2 regions of the Lactobacillus sp. ESL0259 genome follow, and region 2 is predicted to be linked to the other one. Evidence: riboswitches for the same ligand, from Rfam matches in the RefSeq annotation. Region 2 holds a riboswitch; the other holds the start of a gene.
The links. Region 2 has a riboswitch for FMN ahead of ribD (bifunctional diaminohydroxyphosphoribosylaminopyrimidine deaminase/5-amino-6-(5-phosphoribosylamino)uracil reductase RibD). Riboswitches for the same ligand answer to the same signal wherever they lie in the genome.
Positions count from the first base shown of each region.

Region 1 (9,554 bases), on a different contig from region 2:
TACGATGCGAATCTTTATAATCCCTTTCCGCTATGTCTTGTTCAATTTCTTCAAGGGACTGGTTAGTTTTAATTCCCCTTTCTTTAAAATCAAGCATTCTTCTTTGGGCTCGAGAATGAGCAGACGCAACTAAAAAGATTTTAACGTCAGCTGCAGGCAAAACCGTGGTCCCAATATCACGACCATCCATCACTACATTCATCTGACCGGCCATTTGTCTTTGCAAACTGACCATTTTAGCTCTGATACCTGCCAAAGCTGATACTTGAGAAACGTGAGCAGAAATATCCGGTGTACGTATATCTTGAGATATATCCTTATCGCCGGCAAAAACTTTTTGTTGGCCATTTTCGTTTTTCAGTTCAATTTTTTCTTTGTCAATAGCAGCCAATATGCCTTTTTCATCGCTATAACTAAGTTTGTGTTCACGTGCTAACCAGGTAGAAACACGGTACATTGCTCCCGTATCAATATACGTAAAGTTCAATTTTTGAGCTATTATCTTTGCTACTGTACTTTTTCCAGCTGAAGCTGGTCCATCAATTGCTATTTGCATTCAATAAAAAAGGGACTGCAGTCCCTATCCTTTCTAAATTATTTGATACGCAATACTTGTCCGATATCCACCTGACTGTTAGGGTCAAGTTGATTTAACTCAGCTAACTGACCAACAGAAATTTTAAAACGACGAGCAATACTACTTAAAGAATCTCCACTTTGAACTATATATTGTTTAATTTTGGGTTTAGTTTTTGCGTGTTTCCTTTTTTGCTTAACCTTAGGTTTGGGTTTTGCCTTCGGTTTGCTCTTAGTTTTATTTTCGACAAGTTTGTTTTTTGCAGGAGAAGCTTTAACGTTTGCTTTTTTGGCAGCTTTTTTATGAGTTTTGCGTACTTCAACTATTTTATTACTTGAATTATTATTCGCTGCTAAATGATGTACTACTGGAACAAGGCCAATTAGTATCATTATAAGTAAAACAATGAGTACAATCCAACCTTTAGAAACAGAATTGTATGTTTCAACTCTGGTTTTTTGCGGACGTTTATAATGTTGATATGGTCCCTTAGGATTATTAGTCATCTTAAAAAGCCTCCTTACCTAACTTGTTTAATTTTAGCATATTTACCATTTAAGTGGATAAAAAAATCGGTCATTTAATAGACCGATTTCATAATTTCTGATTTTAGTTTTTTAAATTGAAGTTTTTCCTGACAAATGGTTTGATTGTTCTCAAAACAGTTTCAAACAGTAAGTAAACCACCGTACCATTTATTGCGCCTTTTAATAAATTAAACGGCACAATAATGCCAAAAATGTAGGCACTCATTGAAGGAATGTGAAGCAATTTGCCCAAGTACACTTTCTCAGTAAATGCCAGTAAACCTGAATAACCATGAATAGTTGGCAAATTGGGTACTGTAGTTGCTGCATAAAAAGGTGTTAAAACCAGAGCATTTAAAACTGACAAAACAAAAGCCATCGCTATAATGCCAAGAACTATACCTAAGATTGGTTTTAAATGTTTTTTAGTAAAACTCTTTTCATCTTTATTGATATTTCTAGTCAAATAATAAAACGGCAAAGCAAATGAAATTGATGCTAAAAAGGCCGCAGATTGACCCACTAAACTTGGTAGCGCAAAACCTTTATATATTAAATTAATTAGCATTCTCACAAACGCGATGAAAATGCCGGGTAATGGACCAAATAAAAAAGTACCAATAGTAATTACAACATCAGAAAAATCAAATTTTAAAAAGCTGGTGACAGGCAATGGTATTTCCAAAAGCATTAACACATATGCAATTGTTCCAATTAAAGTATATGCTACTATATTGACCAAATTATTTCTGCCTTTTCTTTGCAAAATTCTTACCTCCAAAAAAACTCGGTCTGCTGCTTCTAGCAACAGACCGAGTAAAAGTAAGCTAAAGATCTTGGCTTTTAGTTTAGTCTGTCTTCTTTCATCTAGACTTTAACTATCGGTATCACAATAGATTCCACCACTTTCGTGGGTCGCGGACTCTCACCGCCGGTCGGGATTTTCACCCTGCCATGAAGACAACAAACTTAATATTTAATTTTCAAATACCATCTTAATCTACGTCTTTTAATCTGTCAACTTCCTCATGGGATAATTCGCGAAAACTTCCGGAAATCAGAGAATCCAGGGTTAAAAAGGCATATCTTTCACGTGCTAATTTTTTAACCTGATGATGAACGGCCTTAAACATTCTTTTTACTTGATGATACTGCCCCTCATGAATAGTTAACTGTACTATTTGGCTATTTTTTTTGCGGTCAGTTCTAATTACTTTAACTTTAGCTGGAGCACATCTATGACGATCAATTTTTACTCCGTGGGTAAGCTGACTGATTTCTGCAGGAGAAAGCACACCCGTAATTTTAGCAACATATACTTTGGCTACATTATTGCGTGGATGCATCAATAAATTTGCAAGCTCTCCGTCATTGGTCATCAAGAGTAAACCTGACGTGTCATAATCTAGTCTGCCAATTGGGTACAAGCGGTAGGGCAATTCTTTAAAGTAGTCAACAACGGTTTTTCGGCCTTTGTCATCGCTGGCAGTCGATACCACCCCACGCGGTTTATAAAAAAGGTATGTGTGCAAACTTTCCCGCTCAATTGGTTCACCATCAACGGTAATATTACTAAATGTATCTACCTTAGTACCTAATTTTGTAACTACATTACCATCAACTGTCACCCGCCCTGCGGTGATCATTTTTTCAGCCTTGCGTCGTGAAGCAATTCCAGCTTCAGCAATTACTTTTTGTAATCGTTCTAACACCATTATGATTCTCCTTTTTGAGTTTTAGCAATATTCTTATCTGCTTGACCCTTAGCCGCAAATAAATCGATTTCACCTTCGGCATTAACACTATCATCTTCAAAATCTTCAATTAGAGGTAAATCGGCTAAACTTTGATAACCAAAATACTGCAAAAAATAGTCAGTGGTCACGTATAAATTAGGGTGTCCCGGAGCCTCTTTTTTGCCATTTATCTTTACAAGACCCCGCCAAATTAATGTTTGTAAAGCACCAGATGAATTTACCCCTCTGATTTCATCAATTTCTATCCGAGTAATAGGCTGCTTATAAGCAACAATTGCTAATATTTCCAAAGCGGACTGACTAAGACTTTTAGTTAAATCTTTTTGAAAAAAGTTTTCAATTGTTTTGCTTACTTCCGGCCGGGTTGTTAATTTATAAGAATCGTTCAGCTGCTGTATTTGCAGACCTGAATCCGAATTTTGCTGTAATTTTTCCTGCAAGCTTTTAGTTAATTCGCGCAGTGCAGGCTTGCCAATTTGCAGCAGTTCACACAAATTAGTGCTTTCAATGCCATTATCACCGGCCACATACAATAGAGCCTCTAACTGGGCAATTTTAGTTATCATCGCTATCAATTCTTTCCAAGTTCAGATCGCCAAATGTTCTATTTTGTGTTACCCGCAATTCTTGCTTTTTACAAAGTTCAAGCAATGCTAAAAACAAACCAATAACATCAGATAAAGTTTTCATTTTTTGACAACATGCAAAAAAACTGACCTTTTTGCACTTTGCCAATTCGGTTTGCAAAAAAGTACTCATCTCTTTAACAGAGGTCTCTTTCACCTCAACCGAAACAATATCTGGCTGTCTGATCTTCATTCTTTGTAATACTAAAATAAACGTATTAGCCAATTCAGTGGAAGTAATTTGTCCTCGAGGTAACGGCTGAATCTTTTTACTAAGGGGCACGCTTTCCTCTTTAGCAGCAGTAATGGGAACCTTTTCGTTACGCTTTTTAAAGTAAACCGAGATTTTTTTGAATATTGAGTAGGTAATAAGCTGCTGTACGAGTTCATCCCTAGGATCTTCCTGTTCCTCATCATTTTCTATGAAATCATTTTGCGGCAGTAATGATTGAGACTTTATGCGTAACAACAATGATGACATGACAAAGTATTCACCGGCAATTTTCAAATTAAGACTTTGCATTTGATGTAAATAGGCTAAATATTGGCTGGTAATTTGGGCTATCGGAATATCATAAATATCAATTTTCTGTACTTTAATTAAGTGCAGCAACAAATCTAAAGGGCCTTCAAAATTGGGTAATTCCAAAGTAAGATTAGCACTCATATTTTTGAGTCCTTTTTTAAATATTTAATCAGATCAATATATTCAGGAACAGCCGTAATTCTTTTTTGGGGATTACTTTGAGCCAGTTCTTGTATTGCCTTTGCTTCGTATTTAGCTTTGCGAAAATCAGGAGCAAATGAAATGTAGCGAATGACAACAAATTGTTTATTCGCTTGCGTGCCAATCACACCAATAAAATTAGGATCTTTAGACCGATAAAGATATAGACAAAATTCAGCACTATTTTTATTTAATTGAATTTCATCCTTAAGATTTGCGAGATTTTTAAAATCCGGTAAATAGGATAACAAACCCATTGCTACTTTTTCCGTGTCATTTTTACATTCAATTAACATTTAATCACCTTAAATTCGGGGATGAGTTTTCTCGTATACTTGTATGATATGTTTCTGAGACAAATTGGTATAAATTTGTGTAGTACTAATATCCGAGTGTCCTAAAATTTCTTGAACCACACGCAAATCAGCCCCATTTTCAAGTAGGTGAGTAGCGAAGGTGTGTCTTAAAGTGTGAGGGGTAACGTTTTTCTGAATACCAGCCAACTTGCAGTAATGCTTGATAATTTGCCACACAGCTTGTCGAGTTAGAGAACCGCCGCGACTGTTCAGAAAAATAAAATCCGTGTTTTTTCCCACTTTCAATATCAAGGGATCACGTACTTTTTCTTTATAACTATCAATCCAGGACAAAGCAACTTTACTAATAGGAATCAACCGTTCTTTTGACCCTTTACCAAAAACTTTGACTAATTTCAATTCTTCATGCAAGTCGGTAAATTTAAGGTTTATTAATTCGCTCACCCTTATGCCCGTTGCGTACAACGTTTCAAGTAAAGCACGGTCTCGTAAACCCAGTTTCTTTTTTATATCAGGTTGCTTAAGTAAGTCAGTAACTTCAACTGTGGTTAAAGCAACTGGTAAAGGTCGACGTTTTTTGGGTGAGTCTATTTCAAGCATAGGATTCAATTTTTGAATATTTTGTCTTACCAGCCACTGGTAAAATTTCCGCAGACTTGAAATTAAACGACTAATAGAACTTGTTGCTTTCTTTTGATCGCGTTGCTCGGCCAAAAAAGCATCAATATCAATTGCTTTAGTTGGCCAAGAACTTAAATTTTCCTTTTGCAAAAAATTAATGAAAGAGCTTAAATCCTGCTTGTAAGCAGTAATTGTATTAGCACTTAGTCCTCGCTCAATTTGACTATATCTTAAATAGTCCTCAACTTGTTCTGTTAAATTATTCATTTTTGTCTTCTTCGGGGTCGTTAACTAATGAAATTGTTCCAGTAGTTTTATTTTCCACTATGTATTTTCCCTTCAACAAGTGACCTAATGCTCGTTTAAAAGCAGATTTTGAGATGCCAAAATAGCTTTTTATATCCTCTGCATCAGATTTATCATAAAAAGGTAATGTTTTATCTTTTTTTCTGCGCAAACTCATCAAAATCATCTGCGCATCATCATCTATTTCTTCAAATGATCGCGGCAGACTGCTCAAATTTAGGCGACCATACTGACTGACACCAACTACTCTACCCTTAAACTGTTCACCTAAACGTAGTGGCCGAGCCATTTGTGACGGATGAACAAAACCCAAATAATATTCTTTAGTAATTACAAATGCTCCTACTTCACGGGCTGAATAAACAGTCCCAAAAACATCTTTATTATTCATACCGTCTGGAAAATGAGCTGCAAGTTGTTCAAAAATATTTTCATCAGCCATTTTTGCCCAAATACGATCTTTTTCATCAGTTTCAAGATGAACTAGCAGTTGATCACCAACTTCAGGCCAGCGTTCTTTGTCATAAGGGAGATCATCCAAGGAAATCACTATATCTTTATCTGGCAAACCAATATCTACAAAAACACCTAAGTTATACTTGACTTCAGTCACTTTGCTCCAAGCATACTGATCTTCTTGAGCAAAGGGTAGAAACTGGGTCATTTCCCGATTATGCTGTTTATTATCATACAGAAATCCTTTGATTTGATCCCCCAGTTTTGGCTTTTCTTCTTGAGTAATTTCCTTTCTTTTTAATTCGTAAGTCAAACCTTCGACTTGAACAAAAAAAGAATTTTCATTTTGATCTATTATTTTTCCAGTTGCAATAGTGCCGAGCATGATTATTCTCCTAAGTCTAGATATTGGATCTGATAATAAGTATATCATTTTAGCGGATTAAATTGATATCAGTCAAACCAAATTAACTAATGATTTTCATTTAATTTACCACGATCAAAGGCAAACAAAAATAGCCAGTACTGATTACTGGCTATTTTCACATTTTACTTTAATTAAAGATTTGAAACTTCACCTTGGTAAATAGCACCACGACGAGCATCAACAGTAATAGTAATACCACTGCCAATCTTTTCAGTAGCACCAGTAACACCAACAACAACTGGAATTCCTAATGATAACCCGACAACTGCAGCGTGTGAAGTCAATCCAGAAGCTTCAACAACTAAACCTGAAGCCTTCTTAATAGCTGGCATGTAATCAGGATCAGTAGTTCTGGCAACCATGATGTCGCCTTCTTTAACCTTGCTGATAGCTTCTTCAGCACTATTAACCACAACTGTCTTGCCAACAACTGAGCCGTTACCAACACCTAGACCTTGAGCTAATTTGCTACCAATGATTTGTAATTTCATTAAGTTGGTTGTACCTGAATCACCAACAGGAACACCAGCAACAATGATTACTAAATCACCATCTTTAACATAGCCTTGTTCCTTGGCAACATTAGCTGCTACTTCAAACATATCATCAGTCGAAGCTGGTTTGTCAGTAAGTAAAGGTTGAACACCCCAAGAAATGCCAAGTGAGTGTTGAATCTTTTCGTCAAAAGTTAAGGCCAAGATATTGGCGTTTGGACGATATTTAGAAATCATTCTGGCAGTATAGCCTGAATTAGTTGCAGTAATAATGGTTTTAACACCTAATTCTTGGGCAGTCCGCACAACAGATTCACCAATAGCTTCAGTAACGTTTGAACCCTTGTATTCTTCAAATCTTTGCAGAGCCAATGTATTACGCTTAAGAAGTTCTTGTTCAGTTCTTTCATCAATTTCAGCCATTGCAGAAACAGCCTTAACTGGGTACAAACCGTTGGCGGATTCACCAGAAAGCATAGTTGCATCGGTACCGTCAAGTACAGCGTTAGCTACGTCTGAAACTTCAGCACGAGTTGGACGAGGATTTTCTTGCATTGAGTCAAGCATTTGGGTAGCAGTAATAACTGGCTTGCCAAGTGCGTTTGCTCTCTTGATTAAATCTTTTTGAACAAATGGCACATCAATAAATGGAATTTCAACCCCCATGTCACCACGAGCAACCATTAAACCATCTGAAACTTGCAAGATTTCATCTGCATTATCGATACCTTCTTGTGATTCAATCTTAGGATAAATCTTAACATAATCACAACCTGCATCTTCACACAACTTACGGATATCAAGGATATCCTGTGCCTTACGTGCAAACGAAGCAAAAATAAAGTTAATGCCATGAGCTAAACCAAATTTGATGTCATCAGCATCTTTTGCGGTAATTCCTGGCAGGCGAATTTCAACTCCAGGTGCATTAACACCCTTTTTGGAACCTATAACACCAGTGTTTTGAGCTTCACAAACTAGCTCTTTCTTTTCTTCGTCTTTTTCTTTAATTAATAAGTCAACTAAACCATCATCAATTAAAACATGACCACCAACGTGGGTATCACCATAAAGACCTTCGTAAGTAACATGGATCATGTCCTTGTTACCCGGTTTGGAATCGTCCATTGATACACGAATTTGGTCTCCAGTATTAATGGTAAACTTGCCACCTTCTTGATCAGTGGTTCTAATCTCAGCACCTTTGGTGTCTAATGCGATACCAAGTACTAAGCCAGTTTCTTTTTCGACTTGACGAACCATTTTCATCCGTGACAGATGCTCAGCATGATCACCATGTGAAAAGTTGAAACGGAATACATTTACGCCTGACTTAGCCAAAGCTGTAATAGTTTCAATATCATTTGAAGCTGGCCCTAAGGTACTAACAATTTTAGTTTTCTTCATTATTTAAAAATCTCCCCAAAATCGACTAATTATTTAGTCATTTCTTCATTAATATCAATTAACGACTCTTCGCTGGCATGTTTTTCATCAAATAAATCCAGAATATCGTGGGTTTCCAGTTGGCCATTCTCCATGCCGACAGCTAAACCGCCTTTACCATCAAGAAGTAACTTAACCGCATAATTGCCCATCTTTGTAGCATTTATTCTATCCAAAACTGTAGGTGATCCGCCACGCTGCATATGACCAATAATATTGGCTCTGCAATCGAAATCGCCGTATTTTAAAAGCTCAGTTCTAAAATCAGCAGCATTCATGACACCTTCAGCTAAAATGATAATACCATTGTCTTTGCCGTCTTTGAAACCACGTTTTAATCTCTCCGCAATTTCTTTAATATCAAATTGCCGTTCTGGAACGACGATAGCATCGGCGCCACTGGCTAAACCAACGCGCATAGCAATGTCACCACAATCACGTCCCATCACATTCACAACAAAAACACGGTGATGACTGCTGGCAGTATCACGAATTCTGTCGATGGCTTGCATGGCTGTATTGCAGGCGGTATCAAGACCAATTGTATATTCAGTGTATGGAATATCATTATCGATGGTACCCGGTAACCCAATAGAATTAATTCCCAAACGGGTTAATGCCAGCGCACCATGATATGAACCATCACCACCAATAACAATTACAGTATCGATGTCATGCTTTTTTAATTGCTCTACTCCCTTTTCTTGCACTTCTTTTTGTGCAAATTCCGGGTAACGGGCACTGTAGAGAAAAGTACCACCTGCATTAATCATGTGATCAATATTTTCAGCAGTTAAGGTTACAAAGTCACCAGCTACAAGCCCGGCAAAACCATAACGAATACCAACAACACCAAGTCCATGATGAATAGCGGTTTTAGTTACTGCCCTAACAGCCGCATTCATGCCAGGAGCGTCGCCACCGCTCGTTAAAATTCCAATTCGCTTCATGAATTCACCTCATCAAGATTTATTGTGTAATTTCTCACATCCACTAAATTTTAACATTCTTTCACGAAAAAATCTCACAAAAAAGGATTAAAATTCTTGATTTGACGGTCTTTTTTGATGTTAGCGGTAACAATACTTATTTGTTACCGCTTAACCAAAAACCCTACTCTTGTAAATTAACAACCTTTAAATTTGTTAAAATATATTGTTTTTTACTCGAATCGAAACGATTGTTCTGAACTCTAATGCCTAATAAATAAATATTACCCTCCTTTAAATTCGATTGAATTTTATCATAAACACCAGGAAAAATTACAATATCC
Region 1 is NZ_REHP01000006.1:34,788-44,341, reverse strand. Features, by position in the region: gene cmk ((d)CMP kinase) at 1-556, opposite strand, end outside; gene F5ESL0259_RS04050 (LysM domain-containing protein) at 595-1,083, opposite strand; gene F5ESL0259_RS04045 (ECF transporter S component) at 1,187-1,873, opposite strand; FMN riboswitch at 1,956-2,070, opposite strand; gene F5ESL0259_RS04040 (pseudouridine synthase) at 2,100-2,816, opposite strand; gene scpB (SMC-Scp complex subunit ScpB) at 2,819-3,427, opposite strand; gene F5ESL0259_RS04030 (ScpA family protein) at 3,417-4,154, opposite strand; gene F5ESL0259_RS04025 (reductase) at 4,151-4,510, opposite strand; gene xerD (site-specific tyrosine recombinase XerD) at 4,520-5,419, opposite strand; gene F5ESL0259_RS04015 (S1 RNA-binding domain-containing protein) at 5,412-6,299, opposite strand; gene pyk (pyruvate kinase) at 6,473-8,242, opposite strand; gene pfkA (6-phosphofructokinase) at 8,272-9,231, opposite strand; gene F5ESL0259_RS04000 (DNA polymerase III subunit alpha) at 9,395-9,554, opposite strand, start outside.
Region 1: it holds a riboswitch for FMN, as region 2 does, so the genes downstream of both, F5ESL0259_RS04045 (ECF transporter S component) here and ribD (bifunctional diaminohydroxyphosphoribosylaminopyrimidine deaminase/5-amino-6-(5-phosphoribosylamino)uracil reductase RibD) in region 2, are expected to answer to the same signal.

Region 2 (9,554 bases):
ATCATTTGACTATTTTAAAAGATGATAAGCATAATTTTCCTATTTATCAGGGCGCTCCCTTGATGACCAATGATTTTGCCCGCAAGCATCCGCAAATTGTTCGCAGCTTGAATAAGCTGGCTGGCAGGATTTCCGAAAAGCAGATGCAGGAAATGAACTATGAAGTTAATGTTAAAAATATGGATCCTGGACAAGTCGCACGTCACTTTTTATTAAAACAGCATTTGCTTAAGGAGAAGTAAGATGACTTCGGCAATTAAATTTGAGCATGTAAATAAAACCTTTGCTAAAAAAGTAGTAGTTAACGATCTTAATTTGGATATTCAGCAAGGCGAACTTTTCGTTTTGGTAGGAAACTCAGGCAGTGGTAAAACTACGTCGATTAAAATGATTAACCGTTTGGCAGATCCTAGTGCTGGACAGATTTTAGTCAATGAGCGGCCTACGACTGATTATAACGTTCAGAAATTGCGCTGGAAAATTGGTTATGTTTTACAACAAATTGCTCTTTTTCCTAACATGACTGTCGCTAAGAATATTACTTTGATTCCGGAAATTCAAGGTGCTAAAGCTGATCTTACGGAAATGGCCGCAAATTTATTGGAAAAAGTGGGACTAAATCCCCAAGAGTATGCTCACCGTTATCCTCATGAACTGTCTGGTGGTGAACAACAAAGAATTGGCATTTTACGCGCGATTGCGTCAAAGCCTCCGATTGTTTTAATGGATGAACCCTTTAGCGCTCTGGATCCACTTTCCCGCGCAAATTTACAAGAACTAGTTATTAATTTGCACAAGCAGCTGCATAATACAATTTTATTTGTGACGCATGATATGAATGAAGCCCTGCACTTAGCTGACAGGATTGGCGTTATGAAGGATGGCAAATTATTACAGGTCGATCAGCCACAAGAAATCTTACGCCATCCGGCAAACAATTTTGTCAGGGACTTTTTTAAAGGCAGCTTAGGGAACAATTTATATGAAACACCATTAAAGCAAGCGGCCTTATTTAATGAATTTAAGCAAACTAGTTCTAATTCGCTGGCAGCAATGCCTGTAATTAATATTAATGAAAAAATTGCTGTTTTGCTGGAATTATTGAATCATCAAAATGAAGTTGCCGTACAAAATAATAATGGAGAATATTTAGGCTTCATTGATCGCCAGTGGCTGATTAAATATTTGAACAATATTAATAGTTTAAAATAGGAAATAAGTTGGGAACTGTCCAGCTTTTTTAATAAAACGATAAAATTATGCTTGAATATTAGTAGTTTATTACAAAATTGACTAAAATATTAGACATAGATTCTGCTAAACTATATTTAGTGGAATAATGAAATAAACCGAAAATAATCAATAGATAAAAGAAGGGAAATTAGCCCTATGAAAATTTTAGTTGTTGACGATGATAAAGAAATCGTCGAGCTGTTAAGTATTTATCTTAAAAATGAAGGTTACACTCCAGTTGTTGCCTATAGCGGTAAAGAAGCAATTACGAAATTAACTACGACGCCAGATATTGCATTAATGATCTTGGATATCATGATGCCTAATATGAGCGGAATTGATGTTATCAAGGAAGTACGCAAAGATTCTGATATCCCAATTATTATCGTATCAGCCAAGACTGGTGATATGGATAAAATTCAAGGCTTGATTACTGGAGCAGATGACTATGTTTCTAAGCCATTTAATCCTTTAGAAGTAATGGCACGAGTTCGTTCACTTTTGCGTCGTAGTCAAAAGCAGGTTAAGGATGATGAACCAGATATTTTAGAAGTGGGACCACTGATTATTAACCGTGATTCACATGAAGTTAAGACAATTGATGGTAAAGACATTCAGTTGACTGCCTTAGAATTTGGCATTTTATACTTGCTTGCCAGTCACCCTAACCGGGTATTTTCAGCGGATGAGATTTTTGAACGGGTTTGGCAACAGGAATCCATAGTTTCTGCTAAAACCGTTATGGTGCATGTTTCACACCTGCGTGACAAAATCCAATCGGCAACGGGTGGTGAAGATGTTATTCAGACCGTCTGGGGAGTAGGCTATAAAGTTGAGGCTTAACTAGATGAAAAAAGAAAGGGTCAAGCTGACAGCCGCGGAAAAAAGTGAGCTGTTTGCTGAAGGCGTTATAACGGTAGTTTTAGAGCTACTATTGAACCTGTCAGTGATTATTTTGATCAACTTGACAATTTTACAAGATAAAAACCTGGTTAACGGGATTTATTTTCTAAAAAAGACCATTACTTTTGCTGGCGGGCGCCACTTATGGTCCTGGCAGAATACCTTTATTATTTTCATGGGTATTGGTGATTTAATCGTTCTGTACTGGCGCTTAATTCGGCGCTATCATCAAATGCAGTTAAGACATGTTATTTCTGAACTGCATTATATTGCTAAGGGACATTTTGACCATACAATTTCTTTTAAAGTCAAAACTGATTTGCAAAAAGTAATTGATTCAATTAATTCGTTAGTGGATAGTACAGTAAATGCGATTAATGAAGAAAAAGCGATTGAAAAGTCAAAGGACGAACTGATTAGCAATGTTTCTCATGATATCAGAACGCCTTTAACTTCTATCATCGGCTATTTGGGTTTACTGAAATCGGGGGTGTCAAATCCAGCAGATCAACAAAGATACCTTAATATTGCATATATGAAGGCTGAACAAATGAAATCGCTCGCTCATGATTTGCTTGAGTATACAACGTTAAAATCAACTAGTACCAAATTAAATTTATCTTCTTTACATATTTTTTCTATGTTAGAGCAGGTTGCCGCGGGGTTTGAATTCGAGGGTCAGGAAAAAGGGATAGTATTTAATATAGAAGCAAGACCTAAGAATTTAACCATTCAAGCTGATGCGGAAAAGCTGGTACGTGTTTATAATAATCTCATCACTAATGCGCTAAAGTACGGTACAGGTGCAACACAAATTAACTTAATTGCTAATTTAGTTAATAACAATGAAGTTGAGTTACGGGTGGAAAACAACGGTGCTCAAATTCCCGAAGATTCGTTGAAAAAAATATTTGAACGTTTTTACAGAGTCGAAGGCTCCCGTAATACCCAAACGGGTGGCACAGGGCTAGGTCTATCAATTACCAAAAGTATTGTTGATCTTCATCAGGGCAAAATCCGCTGTGAATCTGATAAAGATTGGACCCGTTTCATTATTTGCCTGCCTTTAAACTTAAAGAGTGAAAAAACTCCAGCATAGCTGTGGTATAATTTTGACTGAGATAATAAATAGAGGAGTATAGCATGAGTATTTCTTTAAATACCTGTATTTTAATTTTAAAAGAACACCATCTGCTTAAATCGAGTGCTGTCCAAGATACTATATCTTCTAAGATGGAATATGTGTCGTATGACTCGCGTGACGTTCATACCAATACATTGTTCTTCTGTAAAGGTGCTGGTTTTCGCCCCACTTATTTGTCAATGGCAAAGGCGAATGGTGCTAATTGTTATGTAGCAGAGCAACCCTATCCGGAAGGTAAGGGAATGCATGCACTGATTGTGCGCAATGTTTCCAAAGCGATGGCGTTATTGTCTGCGGCATTTTTCCGTTTCCCGCAAGACGATTTATATTTAATAGCTATTACTGGTACTAAAGGCAAGACTACAACGGCCTACTTTTTAAAAGGGATGTTAGATCAGGTAAACGGTGGTAAAACGGCGTTAATTTCATCAGTCAACACAGTTGTGGGACCTAAAAAAGATGATACTTTTAAGTCAAGCTTAACTACGCCTGAATCACTTGATTTGTTCCGTGATATGCGAATAGCTGTAGACAACGGAATGACGCATATGGTTATGGAAGTTTCCAGCCAGGCTTATAAGAAAAACAGGGTATTTGGTCTGACCTATGACCTGGGCTTTTTCTTAAATATTACACCTGATCATATTGGACCTAATGAGCATCCCAATTTCGCTGATTATTTACATTGTAAGTTGCAGCTGCTGGTTAATGCTCGTAAATGTATTATTAACGCTCAGACTGATCATTTTCCTGAAGTTTACGCTGCGGCCATGACTACTACTGATCCAGACAGTATTTACTTATTTGCTGACGAAAAATTTACTAATCCGGATCTGAAGCAGACCATCGATTTTCGTTTTTCGACCCAAGAGCTTGATATGTCACGGACCCGGTTCCAGGTATTGTGTGTTAGCGACAAAGCCAAGCAGCTTAAAATAGCTGGCGATTACCAGTTAAAGATGTTAGGTGATTTTAACGAATCTAACGGTACTGCCGCAGTAATTGGTGCAGGACTGGCCGGGATGAATTATGACGATGCTGCTAAAGGTATCAGTCAAGTTACCGTCCCTGGAAGAATGCAAACAGAAGTTACCAAGAAGCACGGAGTAGTGGTTGTGGACTTCGCACATAATGAAGCCTCAATGATGGCTCTTATGGGCTTTATGCAACGAGAATTTAATAATCCCAAAATTATTGTCGTTGTGGGGGCACCTGGTGACAAAGGAGTTTCTCGTCGTCCCGGTTTTAGTAACAGTCTAAATGCCTACGCTGCTAAAGCCTTTCTGACAACAGATGATCCTGGCTTTGAAGATCCCATGGATATAGCACAGGAAATTGATGCAGGGATCGATCATTCTAAAGTTGATGTCACAATAGAACTAGACCGTAAGAAGGCCATCCATGATGCAATCAGTATGTCCAAGCAGGGTGATGTTGTTCTGATCTGTGGTAAAGGTGAAGATAGTTATCAAAAGGTCCGGGGAGTAGATACTCCTTATCCGTCTGATATTACAGTTGCACAACAGGTAATTGATGAACTTGAAGGGCAAAAAGAACATTTTAACGGTTAGAAAAGCAGGTATTAATGAAACATTTTTTTAGTATTATTGGCGGTATGGGTACGATTGCAACGGAAAGCTATGTCCGCATGATTAATCACCGTCTAAAGATTACCAAAGATCAGGACTATCTGAATTATATTTTAGTTAATGATGCCCAAATTCCTGACCGCACGGCTTATATCAAAGACCATAGCCAACCTAATTTTTTCAATGCTTTGCGTGATGATGTGCTCCAGCAAGCAATGTTAAAGCCCGATTTTTTCGTGATGCCATGTAATACTGCACATTATTTTTATGATGACTTGGCTAAACTAACTGATATTCCTTTTTTACATATGATGCGTATTGCTGTTCATAAATTTGCAAGTGACTTTCCGCAGGAAAAAAAGATTGGCTTGATTGCTACGGAAGGTTCGATTTATGATCATCTGTACGAAGACGAAATTGAACAAGTTGGCCGTGAGGTAGAATTGGGTGGTCCTGAGATTCAACCGCTGGTTACTGAGCTGATTTATTCCAGCATTAAAGAAAAAGGCGTAGTTGATGGTGAACTTTATCACCGCATATTACGCACCATGCATGATCAGTATGGCTGTAATGTAATTTTACTTGGTTGTACTGAATTATCTTTAGCTCAGGAAAAGGCGCCAGAGCATCCGTATAATGTTATTGATCCGCAAGTTATTATTGCTGATGTGGCAATTGAATTAGAACTAAAAATTCGTGCAGGAATGGATCCTAAGACTGCTATAGAGAAATATATGTATTAAATAAAGCGTAAGGTTTAATGCAAATTAAATAGACTAGTAATCAATTTGATTATTAGTCTATTTATTTTTCCAAAAAGTATTGACAATGTTTCTATTTGGTAGTAGTGTATTAGAAAAGTAATACAGTTGAAAATGGGAGGGTTAAAATGTTATATCTTTTATATATAGTTATTGGCATACTGATAATTCTGACTACTAATTTAGTAGTAACAGCAATTTTGAGCATTAGAGATGCTTATCGCAATCATCTTAAAGATCAGTTGTCATTTGGCACTGCCTTTAAGAAATATTTTGGTAAAAACAACAATATCCCTCTTCATCTGTCTGATTGGAGACTATAAAAAATTATTTTATTTAAGTTTCTGCTTATCGTATATATAATTTTATAAAACAACAAATTGCTATTGCCGATATAGGATATCTATATTATACTGGAATAAGTTGAATACGGTTTCTTCGGGGCAGGGTGCAATTCCCTACCGACGGTGACAATTAATAATTGAAGTCCGTGACCCGCGTTTTGCGGTGGAACTAGTGTGAGTCTAGTACCGACAGTTAAAGTCTGGATGGGAGAAGAACAAACAAGATTAGACAGAAAACTCGCGTCGTTATTAAGCTTCGCTGGAATCTTATTTGATGAATACAAATTAAGCCTCGTTGATAAAAGCAACGAGGCTTTTTAATGTTTAGGAAGTGAAATTAGTGCAGGACAAGGATTATATGGAAATGGCAGTTCAAGAAGCCTTGAAAGCTCAGGGAATGACTTGGACAAATCCTTTAGTTGGCGCAGTTTTGGTTAAAGACAATCAGGTTTTAGCAACCGGCTACCACCATCAATTTGGTAAGGAACACGCAGAAGTAAATACACTCTCACACCTAGTTAATCCCAAACAGGCACAAGGAGCCACCTTGTACGTCACGCTAGAGCCTTGCAGCCATTATGGCAAGCAACCTCCTTGTTGCAAAAAGGTCGCTGAAGCCGGAATCAAAAAAGTTGTTATTGGTCAGGTTGACCCTCATCAAATTGTAGCTGGCAAGGGTATTGAATATCTAGAAAGCCATGGGGTGCAAACTGAGATAATCGGTGGTACAGAAAATTTAAACGTTGCTTATAACTTTTTTTATCACCAAAAGAGGCCTTTTGTGACGCTTAAATATGCAATGTCCATTGATGGCAAAATTAATGCTGCAGGTAAAACGAGAACAATTTTGACTGGGGATGCAGCTCAGGTGGATGTGCAAAAGTTGCGTTTGCACAACCAAGCAATTTTAATTGGGGCAAATACTTTGCGAATAGATAATCCACTTTTAACGGTCAGAATTAAGAATTTACCCCAGCCACCTATTCGAATAGTGTTAACTAAAGATGCTAATCAGTTGGACTTTAACAGTCGCATGTTTAAGACACAAGGCGAGATTTGGCTATTAAGTAGAACTGAACTGACACAAAAAGTAGCTGAAAATGTTCGCTGCTTTACTGCTGCTAAATGGACACCTTCAAAAATTGTGCAGCTTTTAGCCGCACATGAAATTCAATCATTATTAGTTGAGGGCGGCAGCAATGTCCAGAGTCAATTTGTAGCAGCTGACTTGGCTGACGAAATAGTGACATACATTGCTCCTTTAGTTTTAGGCGGTACTGCATTACCTGCTGTGTTTGGCCAGGCTTTAGCAGAAAAAAGCGATTATCAACTTTTAGACGTTAAAAAATTCAATCAAGATGTCAGAATTCGCGTGAGGAGAAAAGAATGTTTACAGGAATAATTCAAACTACGGGAACGATAACCCGTTTGGAAATTAGTGAGCAACATGCAAGACTGGGTATTTGCGCTCCTAAATTAGTGCAAAAAGATTTGCCTTTAGGGGCAAGCATTGCCGTTAATGGTATTTGTTTAACCGTTACCGCTTGGAGCGATAATGACTTTGCAGTAGACGTGATGCCGGAAACAATGAAACGGACTAATTTGGGCAATTTGCAAAAAGGTAGTTTAGTAAATTTAGAGCCTTCATTGTCTTTAAACGGTAAGCTTGATGGTCATATTGTTGCAGGTCATGTTGATACTACAGCTGAACTGGTAATAAGAAACGAAAATGAGAATTCCATAGAATTAGAATTCGCAGTACCACATAAGTATGCCCCTTTTATTGTTGAAAAAGGCTCAATTGCCATTGACGGCATTAGTTTAACCGTGACAATGACGCAAAATGATCATTTCGGGGTGAGCTTAATACCTTATACAATACAAAATACTACTTTGGCTCACTATCAAGTGCATGACAAAGTCAATATTGAAGTGGATATGATTGGTCGGTACGCTGTCAAACAAATTCAAGCTTGGAAAAAGGAATTTTAACGGAGGAAAAAATGACAGAACAACTGAATGAAAAAATGCAAAAGGTGTTACAACATATGTTGACTGGTGGGTTGGTCATTGTGGCTGATTCGCCGCAACGTGAGTCTGAGGGGGATATGATTGGTTTGGCTGAAAAGGTAACGCCTCAAGCAGTTAATATGATGATTACTAAGGCGCGCGGACTATTATGTGTGCCGATGAGTAAGGCATACGCTGACCGCTTGCAGCTAAAACCAATTGAAACAGGTTCGAACGATACTTTTGGCACGGCTTTTACCCTTAGTGTTGACTCCACTGAAACCACTACGGGAATTTCAGCTTTTGACCGTGCTAAAACTATTAAAAAATTGGCTGATCCTAATAGCCAGTGGGCTGACTTTTATCATCCAGGTCATGTTTTTCCTTTGGTAGCTAAAGAAGGCGGTGTACTAGAACGGACAGGTCATACTGAAGCTGCTTTGGATCTGGCTAGATTGGCAGGAGTTGCACCTGTAGGCTTTATTTGCGAGTGCATTAAAAAAGACGGAACGATGGCCAGGCGTAAAGACTTGAAAGCTTTAGCAGAAGGACTTGGTATTCCTTATTTGACCATTGAAGAGTTAATTGCATACCGCAAGAATCTGGCAAATAAAGATTTGGGGATTGAATCATTTACAAAGGTTGACTTTCCGACTAAATACGGTCATTTCCAGCTTGAAGGCTTCAGGGATAAAAAGCATCCTGAAAAGCAACCGACTTTGTTAATTAGTAAGAGTGAAGTAAAAAAAGGTGAGCCTCTTTTATTGCGGCTTCACAGTGAATGTTTGACTGGGGATGTTTTTGGTTCTAAGCGCTGTGACTGTGGCGCTCAGCTTGCCGCAGCTTTAACAAAAATTGAACAAAATGGATCAGGAGCGGTTTTATACTTGCGTCAAGAAGGTCGGGGAATTGGTCTAGAAAACAAGTTACGTGCTTATAAGCTGCAAGACGAAGGCATGAACACAGTTGAAGCTAACCAGCACCTTGGTTTGCCGGTTGACGCACGCCGCTATAATGTTGCTGCTGAAATTTTAAGGCAAAAAGGCGTGAGCGAAGTTGAATTAATGACCAATAATCCGGATAAAGTAACGCAATTAGAAAATTATGGCATTAAAGTTGTCAAAAGAATACCTGTTGAAGTAGGCATGACCGCCGAAAATAAGAATTACTTGGCAACTAAAAAGCATGAAATGAATCATATTTTAAACGAGGTAGATTAACATGAAAGAAATTATTGGCAACATTGCTCAGGGACAGGATAAAAAGATTGGTATTGTCGTTGCTCAATTTAACGGTGTGGTAACGGATCGCCTACTTTCAGGTGCGCTAAAGCAATTGAAAAAATCGGGCGTGAAAGATGAAAATATTGTGATTGTGAAAGTACCTGGTGCTTTTGAAATTGCTCGTACAGTCAACTGCCTGGCAAAAAGTGGCAAAGTTGATGGCATTATTGCATTAGGAGCTGTAATTAGAGGTGAAACGGCTCACTTTACCTATGTTTGTGAAGGTACTACTTCTCAGCTAGCTGCCGCATCAGCCAATGGGTCAGTTCCAATCATGTTTGGTGTAC
Region 2 is NZ_REHP01000003.1:129,098-138,651, forward strand. Features, by position in the region: gene F5ESL0259_RS01355 (ABC transporter permease/substrate-binding protein) at 1-242, shown strand, start outside; gene F5ESL0259_RS01360 (ABC transporter ATP-binding protein) at 244-1,212, shown strand; gene F5ESL0259_RS01365 (response regulator transcription factor) at 1,390-2,076, shown strand; gene F5ESL0259_RS01370 (cell wall metabolism sensor histidine kinase WalK) at 2,081-3,235, shown strand; gene F5ESL0259_RS01375 (UDP-N-acetylmuramoyl-L-alanyl-D-glutamate--2,6-diaminopimelate ligase) at 3,280-4,851, shown strand; gene F5ESL0259_RS01380 (aspartate/glutamate racemase family protein) at 4,866-5,612, shown strand; gene F5ESL0259_RS01385 (hypothetical protein) at 5,759-5,953, shown strand; FMN riboswitch at 6,061-6,194, shown strand; gene ribD (bifunctional diaminohydroxyphosphoribosylaminopyrimidine deaminase/5-amino-6-(5-phosphoribosylamino)uracil reductase RibD) at 6,315-7,376, shown strand; gene F5ESL0259_RS01395 (riboflavin synthase) at 7,361-7,966, shown strand; gene ribA (GTP cyclohydrolase II) at 7,978-9,204, shown strand; gene ribH (6,7-dimethyl-8-ribityllumazine synthase) at 9,206-9,554, shown strand, end outside.